DNA from 3 places in the Shewanella sp. MR-4 genome. Region 3 is predicted to be linked to each of the others. Evidence: predicted binding sites of a transcription regulator. Region 3 holds the regulator's gene; each other region holds the start of a gene.
The links. Region 3 encodes FliA, which starts transcription of late flagellar genes. Its sites were predicted from a motif close to CTAAAGNTNNNNNNNNNNNNGCCGATA; they were not measured.

Region 1 (7,624 bases), 940 kb from region 3:
TAAAGCATTTACTGAGCTTGCCCCCGAAGTCACCGCCGAGATTTATGCGAAAGATGCAAGCTATCTCTCTGAAAGCCAAAGTAAAGAGATCTATTATGGCCGTGAGAGCATTGTTGCTATATACCAACGTTTTTTCGATAAAATCCGCAATAAAAAGGCCCGTATCGATATCGATTTCCGGGTACTCAACCGTAAGCTATCCGGCAACAGCGCGTTCGACACTGGCTATTATTTAGTGCGTTTTTACCCCGCAGAAGAAACTGGCGAACCTGTGAGTGAATTTGCTGGCAAATTTGTGATTGGCACCCAAAAAGACTCTCAGCAGCGCTGGAACGTCACACTGGATATGAATAACCGTGCCGAACCCAGTTTCTATTTGAATGCCAAACCTGTACCCAATCTTTACTATGGCCGCCAGTTCCCACCGTTACCGGACAGCCAAAAGAAAAAGCAGTAATCTATTATATTTTAAAGCATTACCATTATGACACACGACAAAAACTGCCCTTGCGGCAGCCAGAAATCCTACCAAGACTGCTGCCAAGCACTGCATCTAGGGCTCGATTCAGGAGCACAACTGGCGACAAGTCCTGAGCAATTAATGCGCTCTCGCTACTGCGCTTTTGTGTTGAAAAATTTTGATTACATTATCAAAACACACCATGCAGCTTACCTCGATGGCTTAACCCTTGAGCAGCTCCAACAAGGTCCACATCCCGAATGGTTAGGGCTCGATGTATTATCCGCCAATGACACTACCCAGCCCGATGGCAGCAAGTTCGGTACTGTAACTTTCAAAGCCTGGTATAAGATGAATGGCGAGATTGATGCCATTTACGAGCGCTCAGAGTTTATCTTCGAGCAAGGTCGTTGGTTTTACACTAAAGGCCATCAAATGCATGCCAAATTACCGGGGCGCAATGATCCCTGCGTCTGCCACAGCGGTAAGAAGTTTAAGCAGTGCTGCATGAAGGGTTAACCAAGTCCACAGATAAAACAAAAGGCAATCGATTGATTGCCTTTTGTTTTTATATCACCTGTACGACTAATCTAACTGGTTAATGCGTCACAAGATTAGGTTCTTTTGCCGCCAATAAGAATTGCGCAAATTCGGGCTCTCGCAACGCAGGACTGTATAAATACCCCTGCGCCTGATGGCAAAAACTCTTGGCCAAAAACGCTTCCTGCTCGGCGGTTTCAACCCCTTCTGCGGTCAAGGAAATATTGAGCGCGCTTGCCATCGCAATAATGGCCGAGACGATTTCTTGGCTTTCGCGGCTAATGGTGAGATCGGAGATAAAGGAGCGGTCGATTTTTAACTTACTGATCGGGAACTGTTTAAGATAGCGCATCGAGCTGTAACCCGTACCAAAGTCATCGATGGCCAGCCCCACACCCAGCTCTGCCAATTCCTGACATAAGAGCGTGGCATGGCGAATGTCGCCCATTAATTCCGTCTCGGTGATCTCAAGGATCAGGGTCTTAGGCTTTAAACGATAGCGCGTCAGCAGTTGCCAGACTTGCTCATACAGGTTTCCACTAAAAAACTGCCGCGCCGACACATTAACATGCATGCTTAAATCGGCATTATGGTGCTGCCATATATTTAATTGTCGGCACGCGGCCTCCAGTACCCAGCTACCAATGGCGTTGATCATCCCAGATTGTTCGGCAATATCGATAAAAGCGCCGGGATACAGCACGCCTCTTTTAGGGTGATGCCAGCGGATCAGTGCTTCGGCGCCGATATAGGTTTGCTGCTCTAAATCCCTCAAGGGCTGATAATAAAGCTCAAACTGACGACCGCGAATCGCACTATGTAAATCACGCTCTATTTGCGCATCTTCCTTAAAAGCACTGAGCAAGGCACTGTTAAACACTTGAATAGCAGTGCCCTTTTTCTTTTTCGCGTATTGCACGGCAATATCGGCACAAGTTAGCGGTGCAAACAAATTTGCCACCGAGGCGATATCGACAACTGCCAGTGCGGGTTTTGGCTCGATTTGCTCACGACCGATTAAAATCGGCATGGCTAAATGCTGATACAGGCGGGTACTGAAATAATCCAGATCGTAAACCGCGTTATCATCGGTGAGCAACACGGCAAACTCGTCGCTACCGACGCGGGCAATTTCGGTTGCCTTATTGATTTCAGAGAAATGTTTTAAGCGTCGGCCAATTTCAATCAGCAAGCTGTCGCCATTTTCGTGACCATAAGTATCGTTAAAACGCTTAAAAGCCACTAAATCAACGAGTAACAATAATCCCTTGTTGGTTTTCTCTAGTACTCGATTAAAGTGACTGCGGTTATTCAGCCCAGTCAAACTACAACGCCAAGCTAAACGCTCAAGCTCTGCTTTATAGTTGTGTTCATCCGTGCTTTCTTCGCCGGAGACTAAGGCGTAATGATTACCTCGATCGGTGATAAATTGGCTGACCACATACTTAAGCCAGTATCGACTTCCATCGGCTCGATTAAATTGCACTTCGCCCTTGGCCTGCTCGCCTCTGAAGATTTGCGCGAGCGTTAGTTCAGCTAATTCATTGTGCTGTTTAAAAAAACTTAACTCGCGTAAATTGGTGCCTATGCTTTTTTCACGCGCTAAGCCAGTGATCTCCGCGTGAGCTTGATTCACGTATTCCACTTTTTCGGTGTGCAGGTTAATCAGCATGCTCATCTGGCGAGACTGCTCGGTGGCACAGCGGAACAGGCTTAAGCGCTCTTCTTTGTCATAGGAGTGTTTGGTGGCCAGCGTGAGGGCCAGTTGATCGGCCATTTGGCAGGCAAGATGGATTTCGCTATCGTGCCAATGGTGAGTTAATTGCGCACGCTCAAGACAGAGTACACCTTCGAGATGGCCGTTAATGCGAATACCAATCTCGAGACTGGATAAAATCTGCCGTGGGACAAAGTAGTTATCGACTAACTCAGTCAAGCGCGGATCGATAAGCGTGTTGCCCGCATCTATGTGTCTATGACTTTTTAGTTCATTTAAATAGCGTGGCAGTGTCTGCAACTGCGAAGGTCGGTAGGTGTCTTGTAGGGCCATGGCGCCAAATTGCGCCACCAGGGATTGGCTCGATTGATCGGCGGAAAAAATCCACACCGATACCAGAGAAATGGCTAAATTTTGGCAAAGTAGCTCAGTGGCTAACTCTGCGGTCTTAGTAAAATCCCCCTGCTGTTTAGCTGTGGAATGCACTAAAGACTCGACTAAATGCTGATGCTGACGTCGCTTCACTCTGATCCCTACAAAACTTCGTGTTGGGTAAAACGATACTGCTGCGACTAACACGCCTGTGTGTCGGCGGGTTAATGGAGCCGATTTATCATTATTTTTGTTGATGCAGATTACACTATCTATATTTTAAACAGCAACATCGGCCACAATTTATTACAAATTAACACTAACGGACTTCACAGTCGCTTGCATCATAGGCCATTCTCTAATTGGAAAATCATTTTCTCGACACTCACATCGAAGACCAGCTTGAGGGTAACACCCGCTTCATCCTGCACAATATTCCCTTGGGTTTGGCTAAAACGCGCTTGAGCCCGCTCCAACATCTTAGTCGCTTCGACCTCAGCCTCTGCACCCGCGAAGGATAACTCCAACACTGTATCCTGCTCATCAATCACAGCGCCAATATCCACAAAACTGCCGCAATCGGTGCATGTGTCGTTTACGGTAGCCGCTTGTCCTGCAATGATACCTTTCATCTGTTTTTCCTCTCTAATCGCTGTAAGGGTGATGCATCAACTTAAACCAGCATCATTAACGCCTTATTATAGATAACAGTGGCTGCAGAGACTCAGCTTTAGCTCACGCTTATTATTGTGCATCAGCACAGTTGACGGCTATTTGGCCAACAAGTTCCTTTCATCCCAACCAGTGCTTTTAAAGACAGCATCTTGCTTAACCGCCCGATAGCGACTAGGAAGCAAGACGACATACTCGTTAGGCGCTGGCCAATAACGGCACTAAGTTCCGTTGAATCGCCAGTTGATCGGCAAAATGCATGACGTCCATTTTCGGGGATGGCAACTGGCCACGTTGGCGCAGACGTGTGGTGAGATCGCAATTGCTTAAGGCTTCGGCCATCGCGATAGGCTCAGCACCGCGGATCACTAACGCTTCAGGGCGCAGCGCCTGTTGCAATTGAAACGCCCTCGCCCCTTGCTCGACAAAAACAGCACTATTGTCGGTAACCTTGTTATCCGTCGATAAATCCGCCACAAGTGCTTGCTTTGGGGGTAACTCGAACTGACGTTGTAATTTTTCTGCATTATCGAGCTCTTTTTGCCATTGAAACTGCGCCATGTCCCTCGCGTCTGCAGACAATAGCGACAGCAACAGGGCGAACTCTCCTCGCCTGTTGTGTTCGATTGCCGCATTTAAGCGGGAGCCAATTTGGGCTTCATTGATTAAAGGAACATCGATTCGCATAAAAAAACATCACAAAAACAACTCGTTGTTAGTTAATCGACCAGTTGAACCAGAACTTTAGGAAAATTTTCATATTTAGACTTTACATGCCAAACGTTTCTGACTACTATGGCGGCCGCAATTGAGGAGGGGTTCCCGAGTGGCCAAAGGGATCAGACTGTAAATCTGACGGCTCCGCCTTCGAAGGTTCGAATCCTTCTCCCTCCACCATTTGCACTAACAATTAGCGATGCTATAAAAGATACTCGTGGAGGGGTTCCCGAGTGGCCAAAGGGATCAGACTGTAAATCTGACGGCTCCGCCTTCGAAGGTTCGAATCCTTCTCCCTCCACCACTTTTATCTTATGTGGTTCGTCAATCGTTAGTCTGCTGTAAACTTGCTTTACTCTTAAATCCGGCCAAGATTTAAGATGTCTTTTAAGTTCTACTTGAAAGCGAAAGAAAATATGTGGAGGGGTTCCCGAGTGGCCAAAGGGATCAGACTGTAAATCTGACGGCTCCGCCTTCGAAGGTTCGAATCCTTCTCCCTCCACCACTTCTTTCTCATTTCATTCTCTATCTCGCTTTATTTCCCAAGTTTTCAAATCCATAACCCGTGTGACCCCCTTTTAGCACTTTTGCTTGCTCAAACGCATTTCTCGCAAACATCGATTTAGCCAATAAAAAAACGCCCCATTCGGAGCGTTAAATAACAGTGCACAGCGCTAAGTGGCGATTAATCGATATTCAGGTACTTATGGGTCTGAATCGATAAACGCCAGTTGCGGGCAATACACACCTTCATGGCTAATTCCGTCGCCCTTGGTTTTTGGCTGATCGGTTGCAGACAAATAGTTTTCACTGACACATCAATCCCTTTGAGTAACTCATCGAGTTCGTCGATATGATTTTCGGTCGCTATCGGATGCTTTATCTCGTTGGCGCGAGTCAAGGCTTGCGCTAACACCTGATAACCGCCCTTCATATTCACCTTGGGCGAGACAGTCACCCAGGTATCAGCATCGCACTTCACCTCAAAGGTGCCACTGGTCTCGATTTGAGTGGCAAAACCGGCAGCATGAAGCGTGTGAGTTAGTTCATTCAGATCGTACATACAAGGCTCACCACCTGTGATCACCACATGGCGCGCCGTGTATCCCTTAGCGTTGAACGCCTCAATAAGACTCTGCGCCGTATGATTAGCCCAGCGCCCCACGGAGCCATCGACGGTAATCACTTGTTGGGGTGACACCTTATTTTCCTCAAGCAGACCCCAAGTCTGTTTCGTATCACACCATGCACATCCCACAGGGCAACCCTGTAAACGCACAAAAATGGCGGGCACTCCGGTAAAGACACCTTCACCTTGAATGGTTTCAAAGACTTCGTTGACTGGGTAATTCATGCTAGCGTTCCGTTTTTCTGGGGCGGCATTTATAGAGGATTTTAGCTGCAGCTGCAAGTTTTTACCGCCTCTGCCATTGTGATACCAAGTGCCGCATAGCCGTCGCCACGCGCCAGCAAAGAGTTTGCAAGCCCTAGCGCCTGAGTTACACTTACGCCCTATTTTATGTGTCAATTTAAGTGGATCCTATGTCAGCAGCATCAGTTTCAAAGGTGGTAGTGGTTTTCAGTGGCGGACAAGACTCAACGACTTGTCTTATTCAAGCCTTAACTCAGTTTGATGAAGTCCACGGGATCACCTTCGATTATGGTCAGCGTCACCGTGAAGAAATTGAAGTTGCTAAATCCCTCGCCAAGCGCTTAAAGATCACTAGCCATAAAGTGATGGATGTAAGCTTACTCAATGAGTTAGCGATTTCTGCCCTCACCCGCGATGCGATCCCCGTGTCCCACGAATTAATGGAAAATGGCTTACCCAATACCTTTGTGCCCGGTCGTAATATCCTGTTTTTGACTTTAGCGGGGATCTACGCCTATCAATTAGGGGCAGAGGCGATTATTACCGGTGTCTGCGAAACCGATTTTTCGGGTTATCCCGACTGTCGCCACGACTTTGTCCGCGCGATGGAATCGGCACTGGTGCAAGGCATGGATAAAAAGCTTGAGATCATCACGCCATTAATGTGGCTCAACAAAGCCCAAACCTGGGCGCTGGCCGATAAATATCAGCAGCTCGATTTAGTTCGCCACCATACACTGACCTGTTATAACGGCATTGTCGGCGATGGTTGCGGTGAATGCCCAGCCTGCCATCTTCGTAAACGCGGCTTAGAGGATTACCTGCAAAATAAAGCAGAGGTAATGGCCTCACTCGACAAGGCAACTGAAACGGGTAAACCGCAGACGTGAAACTGGTGACGTTAAAAAAACTCGGCCCCTATTGGTTGGCGCTAATCGTCAGTCTGCTCTGCGCACTCTTGTATGTTGCGGGACTTCTTACCCCGAGCATAGATAACTTGCTCGCCTATCGCCGCAGCGCTATCAGTGACGGCCAGTGGTGGCGTCTGATCACAGGCAATCTACTGCATACCAATCATTGGCACCTGTTGATGAACCTCGCAGGATTATGGGTAGTGTTGTTTTTGCACCACTTTCATTACCGACTTAAAGGATTAACCGCGCTGTTTATCCTACTCTGTCTGTTTGAAGGCATTGGCCTGTATCTAGGTTATCCGCAACTCTTAGGCTATGTTGGGCTGAGCGGCATGTTACACGGCCTATTTAGTTATGGTGCTGTGCAGGATATACGCCGCAAAATGCGCTCGGGTTATTTGCTGCTGCTCGGCGTGATAGTCAAAGTCGGCCACGAACAGTTTTATGGCGCAAGTGACGATGTGACCGCAATGATTGGTGCACGCGTGGCCACCGAGGCACATTTAGTCGGCCTGATCTGCGGCTTAGTCTGCGCGTTACTATTCTTTGTACTCCAACGCACGATGTTAACCAAACAAAAAGCCTAATTGAACGATTTCCTTTGACTATTGAGTCAATAAAAAGCCGCCTAACACTGTCGTGTTGGCGGCTTTTATTTTGCCGAGAACTATAGTGCCGATCTTTAAGCACCAAGCGTCGAGTACTAACGCCTTGCTTAAACTCGGCACTAAATTTAAGCGGTGATCAGCAACTCCCGTAACCGTTTCACCTCATCGCGTAGCGCCGCTGCCTGTTCAAACTCCAAGTTACGCGCATGTTCATGCATTTGCTTCTCGAGCTTGTCGATATCATGGCTCAGC
Region 2 (7,624 bases), 2.2 Mb from region 3:
ACATCAATATCAATGCAATCGTGCTGCACACTAGGCTAGTGATGAGTGCAAGGCTCAAGCTATTCACGCTCAATTGCCAGAAAATCGGATCCCAGCTCTGCTCAAAATAATCGATGGCATAGGAAAGTAAAATCCCGCTTGGCAGCACAAAGGCCAGCACGAGCAAGGTGATGCAATAGCCGAGGGCAAACAGGGTTTGCATCGGTGAGAGCCGATATAAATCGCTCGCTTGAATACGGGACTGTTTTTGGAATAACTGCTGCTTACGGCGAGCAAAACGTTCCATTCCAATCAGACTAAACACTACCAAGAGAATAATGGCCGAGAGCTTAGCCGCCGCAGTCAAATTGCCATAACCTAGCCAAGTGTCATACACGGCAGTGGTCAGGGTTGGTACGGCAAAGTAGTTGACCGTGGCAAAATCCGCCGCGGTCTCCATCGCCACTAAAGCCACGCCCACGGCCAAAGCGGGCCTTGCCATAGGTAAGGATAAACGCCAAAAACTCTGCCACGGCGAGCACCCCATAATCCTAGAGGCGTGGGCCAAGCTTAGGGATTGCTCCATAAACGCGGTACGCGCCAACAGATAAATATAGGGAAAGAGCACCAACGACAACACGCACGCCGCGCCACCTAAGGTACGAATATCGGGGAAAAAGTAATCCTGCGGCGAACTCCAACCAAACACAGAGCGAAGCCCGGTTTGCACTGGGCCTGCGTAATCGAGTAAATCGGTATACACGTAGGCAACAATGTAGGCTGGCATGGCCAAGGGGAGCAATAAGGCCCATTGCAGATAACGCCTAGCAACAAACTCACAGCGCGCCATTAACCAAGCGCAGGGCAGTGCCAACAAGAGTGAACCAATACTCACCCACAGGATCAACCATAGGCTGTTGGAGATATATGTGGGTAATACAGTGGAGAGCAGATGACCAAAGACGGCCTCATCGGGCTGCGCCGCCTGAAGAATTAACGCAAAGAGGGGTAACACCAGTAGCGCGGCTATGGCATAACCAGTAAGCGACCAGCTTCTGGCTAATCCTAAAATCATGTGGATCCTTTAACCTAAGTGCGCCAATCAAGGCGCACTTATCACTGTCTAACTATCTTCATTATCTGGCTATCGATTGTAACGCCAAACTAGAGATCGAACTGAACTTCATCTAACAATTTCACCGCCGCTTGGTGGTATTCCGCCAATTTGAAAATCGGTAATTGGTCGGATTTAAACTCGCCCCACGAAGCAACTAAAGTTGAAGGCGCGACATCGGCTTTCACCGGATACTCCATGTTTACTTCGGCATAGGCTTTTTGTGCCACATCCGCAGACAGAAACTCCATCAACTTGATTGCATTGTCTTTATTCGGCGCATGGCGAGTGAGCACCATACCAGAAACGTTCACATGGGCACCGCGATCGGCTTGGTTCGGGAAGTTAATCACTACGGCTTCAGCCCAGCTCTTTTGCTCCGGATCTTGCAGCATATTGCCGTAGTAGTAGCTGTTACCAATGGCGATATCACACAAGCCCTCTTTAACCGCCTTCACCTGCGCTCTATCGTTACCCTGAGGCTTGCGTGCCAAGTTGGTTTTCACACCTTGCAACCAAGTCTTAGTGTCGGCCTCACCGTGGTGGGCGATCATAGACGCCACTAAGGCGATGTTGTAAGGATGCTTGCCACTGCGGGTACAGATCTTGCCTTTGTACTTAGGATCGGCCAACTCTTCGTAGCTGATGGCTTGTGGGCCGAGACGATCTTTTGCCGTATAGAGATTACGCACACGCATCGTTAAGGCATACCATTGTCCATCGGGATCGCGGTATTGCGCGGGGATATTGCTATTGAGCTGCTCACTTTTCACGGGAGAAGTCAGGTCTTTGTCAACCAATTCAACCAAGCGAGAGAAATCTGAAGTTAACACTAAATCCGCAGGGGATAAACGGCCTTCACGGGCGATACGCTCGGCAATACCGTCTTTCGCAAAGACAAAATTTACCCCTATGCCTGTTTCCTCTGTAAAACGCTTCAGAATAGGCTCAACCAAAAACGGCTGACGGTAGGAGTAAACGGTTAATGTCTCATCAGCGCTAGCCGAATTCGCAACCGACATTAACCCAAGTAAAGCGGCACAAGTTACCCATTTCATTCGCGATTTCTCCCCAAAATGATGACAGCAAGCGTGAGTCAATTCTTAAGACTATTAATGATAATAGTTATCAGTTGCGTAAGAGTAATAGATCAAATGAAGTAGGGCAATAGGTTGATTAACTTTTTGTTTTTAATGAAATAAAACTTAAAACTGGTGATTATCTCAAACCAAACTAAACTGAACCTTAATTTGCTAAAAATACATGAGGAGGCGGTATGTTGGGCGTTTTACTACTGCTGGTCATCGCGGTAGCGCTACTCGCGTTTATGACACTCAAACGCGGTCCTAAAAAGCGCAAGCACTTTGTCAAACTCATGGAAACCGTGAAAAAGAAAAATCAACGGCTTGCAGCTCAGGATCGACGCTTCCATTGCGTCAGCATCGAAAATGAAGGCAGTTGCTGTGATCAGGTAGATGAACTCAAAGGGAAGCGTTTTCTGTCAAAGGAAGCCCCAGAACTCCCCATGGAAGAATGCACTATGGCCAATTGCCAGTGCCGCTATCAACACTATGATGATAGACGCCAAACCGGTAATGATCGTAGGGTAGATTACGGCATTACCAAGGATCTCTACGGCGCGTTTGGTGAACATAATCGCCGTGAGACCCATAGAGGCCGCCGCTCGACAGACCATTAAACGCCTTTTACGCTGGGCGAGTTTCCACAAACGCCGGGAGATCGCGCATTTCACTAAACCAGAGCGAGGTCGCGGGAGCCACTTTACGCCAATCGAGTTCTGGATGTCTGAAATCCACATAATCTAATAAGCAAATTAAAGCTAATTGTGGCGCCTGAATCGTTGCCTGAGTGATCACACTCTGGTGTTCCATTTGCATCAAACCCCGCAGCAGCGCTTGCTCAAAACGCGATGTCCAAAAGGCCGATCTCACCCCTTCCTCTTCACGCATTTGTTCTTGGCGCAATTTTACTGCGCTATCGATAAGACCTTTGATCATCGAATATTGGCACTGCAATACCCAATTATTCACTTGGCCACCGAACATCTGCTGCTCACCTAATTCGGCGTCTAAATAGCGTATGATCACTTCGCTATCGAAGATAGGCACACCATCGTTGGTAATGAGGCAAGGGATCTGCCCAAGCGGGTTAACATCGAGCAGCTCGGCGGTGTTTTCCATCGGATTGACTAAGACTTCTTTGATATCCTTAATCCCTAAATAACGGATTAATGTGCGAACACAGCGAGCATAGGGTGAAGCGAGGGAGCAGAGCAACTTCATCAAAAAATCCTTCTATATGACTGACATTAAAACGATTAAGACTAATTATTTGTCATTAACACTCAACCGATTACCAATACTTCTCGACGGTAATTTGTCCCGGAGCGCGGCGTAAATTCTTCGCGAGTCCCTTGTCGAGCAACGCGGCCTGCGCGCCACTGATCATCCCCGGATTACCACAAATCATCACCTGTGAATCCGCCGCGCTGAGCGCTAAACCGACTTTAGCTTCAATCTCTCCCGAGACTAAGCCATCGGGGATACGGCATTGCAGTGCATCGTCAAGCTTTTCACGGGTGACGGTTAAACACAGGATAAACTGATCAGGATATTGCACCGAATAAGCCTTTAATTTATCAAGGTAAGCTAAATCTTTAGCTTCGCGGACACCATAGACGAGCACGACTTTTTCGAAACGCTGCCAAGGCTCTGGCGTATCGAGCATAGATAAAAATGGCCCCACGGCCGTGCCCGTGGCTAACAGCCATAAGTGAGGGCCTTGCCCTGCTCCCTTAGGGATCTCATCTAAAGTCATAAAGCCTGTGGCTGTGGGGGTGATCTCGATTTCATCCCCGATGGCAAGATTTTGTAATTGTGGGGATAACTGGCCCTCTTCTACGGCGACAGCCAAGATTTCGGCATAGGGTTTATCGGGGGAATTAACCAGGGAATAAGCTCTAGCGACACGCTTATCATCTTGCAGCTGACTGAGTTTAATAAATTGACCCGGAATAAAGGGCGCCAGTTCGGCCGCTATCCGCAGCGAAAATAATTTATCACTCCAATCAATACGTTCAATAACACGTCCCCTAGTCCACATAACTCGCCCTCAAGCAAAACGTTAAATAGACCCCTAGCATAGACTGTTCTCTGCGCAACAAAAACCCCTTATTGCAAGGGGCTTAACACAAGGGAAATGGCAACAACATTGAGTGCTAAGCGCGGGACATTATGCGCTAGCCGTTTGTGTCTCATCTGGTTTCTTATTGAAGCTATCTCGGAAGGCCTGCAATCCCTCTTGCACTAATCCATAGGTTTTATCGACGCCATCGGCGATATCCCCTTGCAGCACTTTAAGGCCGGACAAAATATCCCGCGCCTCCTTAAAGCCATTATCGATAGCGCCGCCTATGATGCTCATAAAACTGTCGAGCTGATCGTTCAGACTCATATTCGAATTTTGCTGTTGGTGAATGCTAAAAAATTGCGTCGCAAAACTCACAATCCTATCGGCCGTCGCCTCGGGAGAATAATCGACGTTATTGTCATAGTTAGTTTGGGTAGCATTTGGCCCCATCGAAGGCGCTAATTCCTTATCTATCGCTTCAATTGCCGCGCGATAAAGTAACGCCATGGATTGATCACCGGATTTTAGACTCACTTCTTCCTGTGCCGACAAAATAGCCTGGTTCATTAGCTGCTTACTGGTTTGGTATGCAGTCTGTTTGCCGGGCGCTTCCACATTTTTCGTCTTTTCACTATTAGCAGCGGCATTGTCAGCATACTTCTTATGGGGCGTAGCAGGCGTCTGTACCTGTACAGGGTTGTTGATTTCCATGATGCTAATCCATTCAATTTGGGATGACTTTATTATCGACCAAAAATTGAGCAACTTTAGTAATTTTATAAATTGCAGTACCATCACAACCTAAGGCAATGATACCCATGATGAATCTACTCGCCTCAGCATCACACTTGCATACGCCCATTAGATAAGGATATACGGCATGGCAATTCCCCAATGGTTAACAGTGGTCAGCCACTCCTTGCGCATCAACAGCTTCAATGCCCCTCGGCTATTGCACACTCTGCTGTTAGGCCTGTTACTCTTTACTAGCATTGGACTCAGCCCCATCAATCAAGCTTTTGCCGATAATCGATTGATTATTTTGGTGAGACACGCCGAAAAAGCCGACGCTCCAGCAGGCGATCCTACACTTTCAGATGATGGCCATGCACGTGCCCTCGCGCTGGTTAGCGCCTTGCAAAGGACACAGATCTCGCAACTGATCGCGACCCAATATCAAAGAACCCAGCAAACCTTATTGCCTATGTCTTCGGAGCGGCATTTACCCATTACCGTGGTCGCTGCAGAAAAACCACTCGAAGCCCATATCCAGCAGATTGTTGAACAAGTACATGCCGTTAAAGGTAACAGCTTAATCGCGGGGCATTCCAATACCGTCCCACTGATCATCAAGGCCCTTGGCGGCCCTGAAATCCCCACCATCGCAGAAGATGATTACAGCCAGCTGTTTTTACTCTCCATCCATGATGGGCAGCCAGCTAGCCTTATCTCCACCCGTTATGGACACGAATAGAGGATAACAAGATGCAAGAACTCAATTGGTTTATGTGGGGACTGGATCTCTTCTCAGGACTCTTTTTAATTCTCATTGGTTTAGGTGCCCTCGCTGTCGTCTATATGTACATTGCCGACAAGCTGCAAACCAAGCAGGCCGTGCGCCACAACTACCCTGTGATAGGTCGCTTTCGGTATTTATTTGAGAAACAAGGTGAGTTTTTTAGACAATACTTTTTCGCACAGGACAGGGAAGAATTGCCCTTTAACCGCGCTGAGCGGAGTTGGGTATATCGCGCCGCGAAAAACGTCGACAGAACCATCGCGTTTGGCTCGACACGCCCGCTAGACAGCACGGGCGCCATTATGTTTATGAATACCGCCTTTCCTACTCAAGATGAAGATATCACTCCAATTCTGCCTCAAACCATTGGCCCCCATTGCCGTGAGCCTTACACCACTAAGGCCATTTGCCATATTTCCGCCATGAGCTTCGGCGCCCTATCACGCCCTGCTGTCACCGCCTTATCCCACGGCGCAGCGCAGGCGGGATGTTGGTTAAATACCGGTGAAGGTGGCTTAAGCCCTTACCATTTAAAGGGCGGCTGCGACCTAGTCTTTCAAATTGGTACCGCTAAATATGGCGTGCGTAATGAGCAGGGCCATTTAGACGATGACAAGCTCATAGAGATCGCCGCACATCCTGAAGTTAAAATGTTTGAAATCAAAATGAGCCAAGGCGCGAAACCTGGTAAAGGCGGTATCCTGCCTGGGATTAAAGTCACCGAGGAGATTGCCAAAATTCGCGGTATCCCGCAGGGCCATGATTCCATAAGCCCCAATGGTCATATCGAGTTTAAAAATGTGGCTGACATTCTGGATATGATTGCCAGAGTACGTGAGGTCACGGGGAAACCCACCGGCATTAAGGCCGTACTTGGGGACGTGCAATGGCTCGAAGATTTTTGCGATGAAATTGAGCGCCGTGGCGAAGCATCCGCCCCGGACTTTTTTACCTTAGACAGTGCCGACGGCGGCACGGGAGCCGCCCCTCAACCCTTAATGGATTATGTGGGGCTGCCACTCAAGGAAAGCCTGCCCATATTGGTGAATATCTTAATTCAGCGTGGGCTACGTAAACGCATTAAAGTAATCGCCTCAGGCAAACTCATAGTGCCATCGAGGGTGGCTTGGGCGCTCGCCTTGGGTGCGGACTTTATCGCCTCGGCCCGTGGCAATATGTTTGCCCTAGGATGTATTCAAGCGCTGCAATGTAACAAAGACACCTGCCCAACAGGGATCACAACCCATAATAAGAAGCTCCAGCAAGGTCTTAATCCTAGGGATAAATCGACACGTGTCGCCAACTATAACCATAATCTACACCACGACTTAGCCCTGATAGCCCACTCCTGCGGGGTAACAGAGCCGAGACAACTTAAGCCATCCCATGTGAGGATTGTGCTCGAAAGTGGTTTGTCAGTTTCATTGGATAAGTACTATTCCCATATCAATCAATAGTTAACCTAATACTGCATGCTTTTTGTACGACTTTCGTCTACAGTTAATTTAGCAAGAGGTAATTTGAATGCGTATCACAAAAGGGGTAAGATCCGTGATGCACACATTAGATTAAACAACTGCATATTAAGTTAAGGAAACGCTGTGAAAGCAAGCTTTGTAAGCCATATGCCAGACAGTAAGACTGCCAGCACTAGTTGTAAAAGCTGTAATCGCTTGACTGAGATCGAGGGCGAGTTAGTGTGTTTTCGTGAAGGCCAAGTCATTCGGCTCACGCGAATTGACGAATCAACCACTAAATTCAGTCTGTTATGTGAAGGTTGGAAGGCAGATAAACCAAAGGGAATATAATTTCTTATATTCCCTTGTTTTGATTGAGCAGTGATACTCTCTAATACCCACCAC
Region 3 (7,624 bases):
GTCATTAGCTAAATTAGCTGCACGCTTTGCGGCCCATCATGGTGCGGATCAAGTGGCTTTGATTACCACAGACCATTATCGTATTGGCGCCTATGAGCAATTGGCCACCTATGGCAAAATTATGGGTTGTCCAGTCAAACAAGCCCATGACCTTGCTGAACTAGAACAAATTCTGTATCAGTTCAGAAATCGCAAGCTAGTATTGATAGATACCGCGGGTATGGGTCAACGAGATATGCGGCTTTACCAGCAACTTGATAATTTAACTGCAAATAGCAGAATACCTATCCGCAGTTATCTGGTACTGTCTGCCACAGGACAGCGCCGCGTGCTGCAAGATGCTGTAAATCACTTTAAACGCATTCCCTTATCTGGTGTTGTACTCACCAAACTCGATGAATCCGTGTCTTTAGCGGGCGCATTAAGTGTGTTGATCCAAAGTGGGTTGCCATTAAGTTATGTTACGGATGGGCAGCGAGTGCCCGAAGATATGAAAGTCGCCGATACCTTACTGCTCGCTGAGCAGGCATTAGCGGCCTTAGAAAACACTGAAGAACAATCGTTACCAGACACAGCGTGGTCAGATAATATGACCTGTGCATTTGAGTAGAGTTATGACCCTGGATCAAGCAAGTGGTTTACGTATGATGAATCAACCCTATAACGAAAAAGTGAAAGTAATCGCGGTTACGGGTGGTAAAGGTGGCGTGGGTAAAACCAGTGTGTCCATCAATACCGCTGTAGCATTAGCCGAAAAGGGCAAGCGTGTCTTAGTGCTTGATGCCGACTTAGGCTTGGCAAACGTCGATGTCATGTTAGGGATCCGTGCTGAACGTAACCTTTCCCATGTACTCTCAGGCGATGCTGAGCTGGATGATATTATTGTCCGTGGTCCTAAGGGCATAGGCATTGTCCCCGCGACCTCGGGTACTCAAGGCATGGTAGAGTTGAGCCCTGCGCAACATGCGGGCTTAATTCGTGCTTTCAGTGAGATGCGTACCCAGTTTGATATTCTCATCGTGGATACTGCCGCGGGGATTTCTGACATGGTACTCAGTTTCTCTCGCGCGTCACAGGATGTGTTGGTTGTTGTTTGTGACGAGCCAACCTCCATCACTGACGCTTATGCGTTAATCAAAATTCTCAGCCGTGAACACGGCGTTTTCCGCTTTAAAATTGTTGCGAATATGGTGCGCAGTTTACGCGAAGGTATGGAATTGTTTGCTAAACTCAGTAAAGTGACCGACAGATTCTTGGACGTGGCACTTGAACTGGTTGCGACCATTCCATTTGATGAAAACCTTCGCAAATCAGTGCGTAAACAAAAGTTAGTGGTTGAGGCTTATCCTAAGTCTCCAGCTGCGATAGCGTACCATGGCCTAGCGAATAAGATCATGAGTTGGCCAGTACCACAGCAACCTGGTGGGCATTTGGAGTTTTTCGTTGAGCGTTTAGTTCAGCGACCAGATTTTCAAGAGGAAAAAACGAGTGAATAAAGCCGCAGCGTATACTTGTTTAGACAGTAAAACGTCAATCGTTGAACAGTATGCACCGTTGGTTAAAAGAATTGCACATCACTTGCTTGCCAGATTACCTGCCTCAGTGCAGCTCGATGACTTGCTTCAAGCGGGGATGATGGGGTTATTAGAAGCATCATCCAAGTTTGATGGTGGCAAAGGTGCAAAGTTTGAAACCTTCGCCGGCATAAGGATCCGTGGCGCCATGTTGGATGAGATCCGTCGTGGCGATTGGGTTCCCCGTTCTGTTCATCGTAATAATCGTCGAGTTGCTCAAGCCATTGATGAGTTAGAGCAAGTGTTGGGTCGTGATGCTCGCGACACAGAAATTGCAGAAAAACTTGATATGACGCTCGATGAGTACCATCATATTCTTAACGATGTTTCTGTTGGTAAAATCATAGGGATAGAAGACTTAGGCGTATCACAGGATATACTCACTCCGAGCGATAATGTGAGTGATGGTACATTTGAAGCACTAGCAGAGACCCAGTTTCATTCAGCATTAGTAGAGGCGATAAAATTATTGCCCGAAAGAGATGCGCTAGTGCTATCGTTATACTACGATGAAGCATTGAATTTAAAAGAAATTGGCGCCATTCTTGAGGTGAGCGAGTCGCGAGTTAGCCAGATATTAAGTCAGGCAATGTTGCGACTCAAAGGCAAACTCAAGCATTGGACATAAGTATAATTATTTATTGAGCACAGAATGTCAGCTCACCGGAGGAAACCTTGGACAAGAATATGAAGATTCTCATCGTTGATGACTTTTCGACAATGAGACGTATCATCAAGAACTTGTTGCGAGACTTGGGATTTAACAATACCCAAGAAGCAGACGACGGCTCAACCGCGCTGCCTATGCTACAGAAGGGCGACTTTGATTTTGTCGTGACAGACTGGAACATGCCAGGTATGCAGGGTATTGATTTGCTTAAGGCTATTAGAGCCGATGATTCCCTAAAACATTTGCCCGTGTTAATGGTTACCGCCGAAGCAAAACGTGAACAAATTATTGCTGCCGCACAAGCCGGTGTTAACGGCTATGTGGTTAAGCCTTTTACCGCAGCAACACTAAAAGAGAAGTTAGATAAAATATTCGAACGACTCGCTTAAGCAGGGATGAGCTATGAAGTCACAAACATCAGGGCTCATTACGCTCGAGAAGGCTCAGCGTTTAGTTGAATTATTAAGCGCGAATGAACAAGCTCAAGCAGATGATTTATTTAGGGAACTCGCGGCTCCACTCCAAAGGGAGCTCTTTGATGAAGTTGGCAAATTGACTAGACAACTTCATAGCGCATTAATGGATTTTCAAGTTGACAATCGTTTGGTTGAACTCGCGAATACCGAAATTCCCGATGCTAAGGAACGGCTAAGTTATGTCATCGACATGACAGAACAAGCCGCGAATAAAACCATGGATGCGGTAGAAGAGTGCTTGCCGCTCGCAAATGCATTAACGGCGAATATTCAGCAAGTGATGCCATCTTGGGATAAGTTGATGCGGCGTGAAATTGCCCTGAGCGATTTTAAAGCACTTTGCCACAATGTGCAGCATTTGATGTCACGTAGCGAATTGGATTCCAATCGCTTACGCGAATTGCTCAACCAGATTTTGATGGCGCAGGATTTTCAGGACCTGACTGGACAAATGATCCGGCGGGTGATCGATCTAGTGATGGAAGTTGAAAGTAATCTGGTGTCTATGCTGACAGTATTTGGTGAGCAACCCGTGATTGAGAGTCAGATTACTCAGAAAAATAATATTGAAGCTGAAGGACCGATAATGAATGCCGAGCTTCGTCAAGACGTCGTTACCGGTCAAGATGAAGTCGATGATCTGCTATCGAGTCTGGGTTTCTAACTGGGAGTCAATTTGATGGCCTTTGATGTAGATGAAGAGATACTCCAGGACTTTTTAATTGAAGCGGGCGAAATTCTTGAGTTGCTGCAAGAGCAGCTGGTCGCGCTTGAAAACAATCCTGATGATACTAACTTGCTAAATGCCATTTTCAGGGGGTTTCATACTGTAAAGGGCGGTGCGGGTTTCCTTAGTCTCACTCCCATGGTGGATGTCTGTCACGAAGCAGAAAACACCTTCGATTTATTACGCACAGGCAAGCGCAGTGTCTCCGCCGAGTTAATGGACATCATTCTTCAAGCTGTCGATGCGATTAACACTATGTTTGCTCAAACCCAACAAGGCGAGCAACAAGATCCCGCCGATCCTGCATTATTGGCTAAATTAAAAATGCTGAGCTCCGGTGAGCCGCTTCCTTCCGAATCAGGCCAAAGTCATGCCGAAGCTGAGTCACTGCCTGAACCAGAACCTGTTATAGAAACTGTGGTTGAAGTCGCCGCAGTTGAAGAAATGCCGATTGAGAAGTCAGAGCTATCAGATTCCAGTATTGATGAAATCGATGAAGCGGAGTTTGAAGCATTACTCGATGCACTGCACGGCGCCGGAAAAGGCCCCGGAGTTTCTGCGCCACAAGCAGATGCTGCCCCTGCGGTGCAAAATGTCAGCAAACCTCAAGCGACATCCGCAAGCGCTAGCGATGATATTACCGATGACGAGTTTGAAGCGCTGCTCGATGAGCTGCACGGTTCTGGCAAGTTTAAAGGTAAAGTGGAAGAGCCTGCCAAGCCAAAAGTTGAAGCAGTTGTCGCTGCACCAAAGCCTGCCGCTCCAGCTGTTGATTCGGACGAAATCACTGAAGATGAGTTTGAGCGTCTCCTCGATGAATTACACGGTAAAGGCGGTGCACCTGCAAAAGTGACTGCGAAAGCCGAATCTGCTCCAGCTAAAACCGAGCCCGCTAAAGCGCCTCCAAGTGCCGTCGCGCCTTCAACGCCTGCCGCTCCTAAAGCCAGTGTTGCTGCACCAGCAACACCTCCTGCGGTAAAAGCCAAAACTGATGTGGCGGTTGCTGAAAAAGCCCCTGCTAAAGCAGCGGCAGCAGCCTCTGCTAACGTACCTCAAGGCGAGACAACTGTTCGCGTCGATACCGCGAGACTCGACCAAATCATGAACATGGTCGGTGAGTTAGTGTTAGTGCGTAACCGCTTATTGAGTTTAGGCATTAGTCGTGATGACGAAGAAATGTCTAAGGCGCTAGCGAATTTAGACTTGGTGACAGCAGATTTGCAGGGCGCTGTGATGAAAACGCGCATGCAACCCATCAAGAAAGTCTTTGGTCGCTTCCCTCGGGTTGTACGCGATTTAGCTCGTACTCTGAATAAAGAAATTGATTTAGTCCTCGTGGGCGAAGAGACCGACCTCGATAAAAACTTAGTTGAGGCGCTCGCTGATCCGTTAGTGCACTTAGTGCGAAACTCGGTAGATCATGGCATTGAGATGCCTAATGACCGTGAGGCCAGCGGCAAACCAAGAACAGGCACCATCACTCTGTCTGCAAGCCAAGAGGGTGACCATATCCTGCTGAAAATCGAAGACGATGGCGCGGGTATGGATCCTGAAAAGTTAAAGCAAATTGCCATCAAGCGTGGGGTACTCGATGAGGATACCGCGGCGCGGATGACTGACAGTGAAGCTTATAACCTGATTTTTGCGCCTGGCTTCTCGACGAAAGTGGAGATTTCAGATATTTCCGGCCGTGGTGTTGGGATGGACGTGGTGAAAACCCGTATTACCCAACTTAACGGAACCGTGCATATCGACTCGATGAAAGGCAAAGGCACCATACTTGAGATTAAAGTGCCGCTGACCTTGGCGATTATGCCGACCTTAATGGTAGACGTTGCCAAGCAGGTGTTTGCATTGCCCTTATCCAGTGTGAATGAGATTTTCCATCTCGATCTCACCAAGACCAATATTGTCGATGGACAACTCACTGTGATTGTCCGCAACAAGGCCGTACCGCTTTTCTATCTGGAGCAGTGGTTACATCGCAATAGAACCAGCTTTAAACATGGTGACAAGAAACACGGCCATGTGGTGATTGTACAACTGGGGATGATGCAAATTGGTTTTGTTGTTGATGCTTTAATTGGACAAGAAGAAGTGGTGATTAAACCCTTGGGAGCATTGTTGCATGGCACGCCGGGTATGGCGGGGGCGACAATCACATCCGACGGTGGCATTGCCCTCATCTTGGATGTCCCAGGATTATTAAAGCACTATGCGAAAAATAAAAGTTAGTTTCCAATAAGGAATGGAATGGCCATTAAAGTATTAGTCGTTGATGACTCAAGTTTTTTTAGACGACGTGTTAGTGAAATAGTCAATCAAGATCCTGAACTGGAAGTGATCGCAACGGCCTCTAACGGGGCCGAAGCGGTGAAGATGGCTGCCGAACTTAATCCGCAAGTCATTACAATGGACATTGAAATGCCTGTAATGGATGGTATTACTGCTGTCCGTGAGATTATGGCGAAGTGTCCAACGCCTATCTTGATGTTTTCTTCATTGACCCATGATGGTGCCAAGGCCACGCTTGATGCCCTTGATGCGGGGGCGCTTGATTTTCTACCTAAGCGATTCGAAGATATCGCGACCAATAAAGATGACGCTATTTTGCTATTGCAGCAAAGAGTCAAGGCTTTAGGTCGTCGCCGGATTTTCCGTCCTGTGGTACGTCCTACCACACCAACGCCGCCACCTCGTTCGAGTGCGAGTTCAGTATTAGGTGGGGTATCGACACATACGCAGCCTGCACCAGTTCGTTCTTCACATGCTGCATCTATTCGTCCAAGTGGTAAACAATATAAGTTATTGCTGATAGGCACATCGACGGGCGGGCCTGTTGCTTTGCAGAAAATTTTGACTCAGTTCCCCGCAAATTATCCGCATCCTATTTTGCTTATCCAGCATATGCCAGCGGCCTTTACGCCAGCCTTTGCGAATCGTTTAAATGGTTTGTGTAAGATTGAAGTCAAAGAAGCGGCGAATGGTGATGTATTGCGTCCAGGATGCGCGTATTTAGCGCCTGGCGGGATGCAAATGATGGTTGAGCGGACAGGTGTCACGGGCCGTGTCAAAGTGTTGGCAGGAAGCGCTGAGATGAATTACAAGCCCTGTGTTGATATCACCTTTGCTTCTGCCTCAAAAGCCTTTGGCGGTGATGTGCTGGCGGTAGTGTTGACAGGAATGGGAGCCGACGGCCGCGAAGGTGCGCGTATGCTGAAATCCGCGGGCGCGACCATTTGGGCACAGGATGAAGCGAGTTGTGTGGTTTATGGTATGCCGCAGGCGGTGGCCAGTGCCGGTATAGCTACTCAGTCTATTTCGCTGGACAATATGGCTGAGTCGATTTTAAAAGAGTCTGCGCGTGGCTAAGTCCAAGACACAGATAAGCACAAATATGCTGCTTATCATTGTGTTAATGGCAATCGCTATATTGTGCCTAGCCGCGTTAAGTCTCGATTATCATCGAAAAATCATGGCATTACGCGATGATGTAAAGCGATTAGAATCGACACAGATTTTGCTTATGGTACCGGATGAACAAGCTCAGGCGATTGCGTCTTGGCTCGCTTCCCATCCGGATCAAACCAAAGCGATGTTAAAGCTGGCTTCACCCGGAGAGCAAAAGGCGGTGACTTTAGGCCCCGAGACTTTTTCGGCACCCGAAACGAAAATTCCGCCAACGCTCGAGAAACCAGCTGATGATAAACCGTTGCAGCAAGCCACGGTAGATCCTGTGCCTGAATCATTGCGGCCAGAGACCTCATCTGTCCTATCGACGGCAGCGCAATCTCAATCGAATAATGTGCCTGTGGTGATTTCAGAAAATGCCGATGGGGTGAAAGTGATTAGTTTGCCTAATGGTGGCATTAGAGTCACCACGAGGGAAGGCGAGTAATGTTTGTGTTACGCAAACCTGCATATGAATAGCCGAAAATCAACATTTAAGAGGTCAGTTCTTTGAAAGTCTGGACCATTGCGAACCAAAAAGGTGGGGTTGGAAAAACCACTTCAGTAGCCAGTTTAGCGGGCGCGCTCGCTAAACGGGGTAAACGTGTACTGATGATTGATACCGATCCCCATGCATCGCTTGGTTATTACCTTGGAATAGACTCTGAAGAGGTACCCGGTTCGCTATTTGATGTGTTTGTCGCGCATAAGAACTTGAGTTCTGACT

Region 1: SHEWMR4_RS10810 (VC2046/SO_2500 family protein) is a predicted target of FliA. The motif match lies at 4,483-4,509, and genes of this name have one in related genera.
Region 2: SHEWMR4_RS17515 (DUF5610 domain-containing protein) is a predicted target of FliA. The motif match lies at 4,988-5,014, and genes of this name have one in related genera.

What each region holds. Positions count from the first base shown of each region.
Region 1 covers NC_008321.1:2,444,358-2,451,981, forward strand. The annotation lists gene SHEWMR4_RS10790 (hypothetical protein) at 1-457, shown strand, start outside; gene SHEWMR4_RS10795 (YchJ family protein) at 485-979, shown strand; gene SHEWMR4_RS10800 (putative bifunctional diguanylate cyclase/phosphodiesterase) at 1,059-3,242, opposite strand; gene SHEWMR4_RS10805 (DUF406 family protein) at 3,434-3,721, opposite strand; gene SHEWMR4_RS10810 (VC2046/SO_2500 family protein) at 3,960-4,448, opposite strand; tRNA gene SHEWMR4_RS10815 (tRNA-Tyr) at 4,574-4,658, shown strand; tRNA gene SHEWMR4_RS10820 (tRNA-Tyr) at 4,698-4,782, shown strand; tRNA gene SHEWMR4_RS10825 (tRNA-Tyr) at 4,899-4,983, shown strand; gene queE (7-carboxy-7-deazaguanine synthase QueE) at 5,164-5,832, opposite strand; gene queC (7-cyano-7-deazaguanine synthase QueC) at 6,021-6,740, shown strand; gene rrtA (rhombosortase) at 6,737-7,351, shown strand; gene uvrB (excinuclease ABC subunit UvrB) at 7,498-7,624, opposite strand, start outside.
Region 2 covers NC_008321.1:3,995,153-4,002,776, forward strand. The annotation lists gene SHEWMR4_RS17490 (ABC transporter permease) at 1-1,054, opposite strand, end outside; gene SHEWMR4_RS17495 (Fe(3+) ABC transporter substrate-binding protein) at 1,144-2,151, opposite strand; gene SHEWMR4_RS17500 (hypothetical protein) at 2,370-2,792, shown strand; gene SHEWMR4_RS17505 (glutathione S-transferase N-terminal domain-containing protein) at 2,800-3,396, opposite strand; gene SHEWMR4_RS17510 (ferredoxin--NADP reductase) at 3,467-4,216, opposite strand; gene SHEWMR4_RS17515 (DUF5610 domain-containing protein) at 4,346-4,954, opposite strand; gene SHEWMR4_RS17520 (histidine phosphatase family protein) at 5,124-5,717, shown strand; gene SHEWMR4_RS17525 (FMN-binding glutamate synthase family protein) at 5,729-7,219, shown strand; gene SHEWMR4_RS17530 (hypothetical protein) at 7,364-7,570, shown strand; gene SHEWMR4_RS17535 (hypothetical protein) at 7,611-7,624, opposite strand, start outside.
Region 3 covers NC_008321.1:1,505,061-1,512,684, forward strand. The annotation lists gene flhF (flagellar biosynthesis protein FlhF) at 1-610, shown strand, start outside; gene SHEWMR4_RS06800 (MinD/ParA family protein) at 615-1,496, shown strand; gene SHEWMR4_RS06805 (RNA polymerase sigma factor FliA) at 1,489-2,202, shown strand; gene cheY (chemotaxis response regulator CheY) at 2,250-2,633, shown strand; gene SHEWMR4_RS06815 (protein phosphatase CheZ) at 2,647-3,384, shown strand; gene SHEWMR4_RS06820 (chemotaxis protein CheA) at 3,400-5,682, shown strand; gene SHEWMR4_RS06825 (protein-glutamate methylesterase/protein-glutamine glutaminase) at 5,701-6,819, shown strand; gene SHEWMR4_RS06830 (hypothetical protein) at 6,833-7,345, shown strand; gene SHEWMR4_RS06835 (ParA family protein) at 7,408-7,624, shown strand, end outside.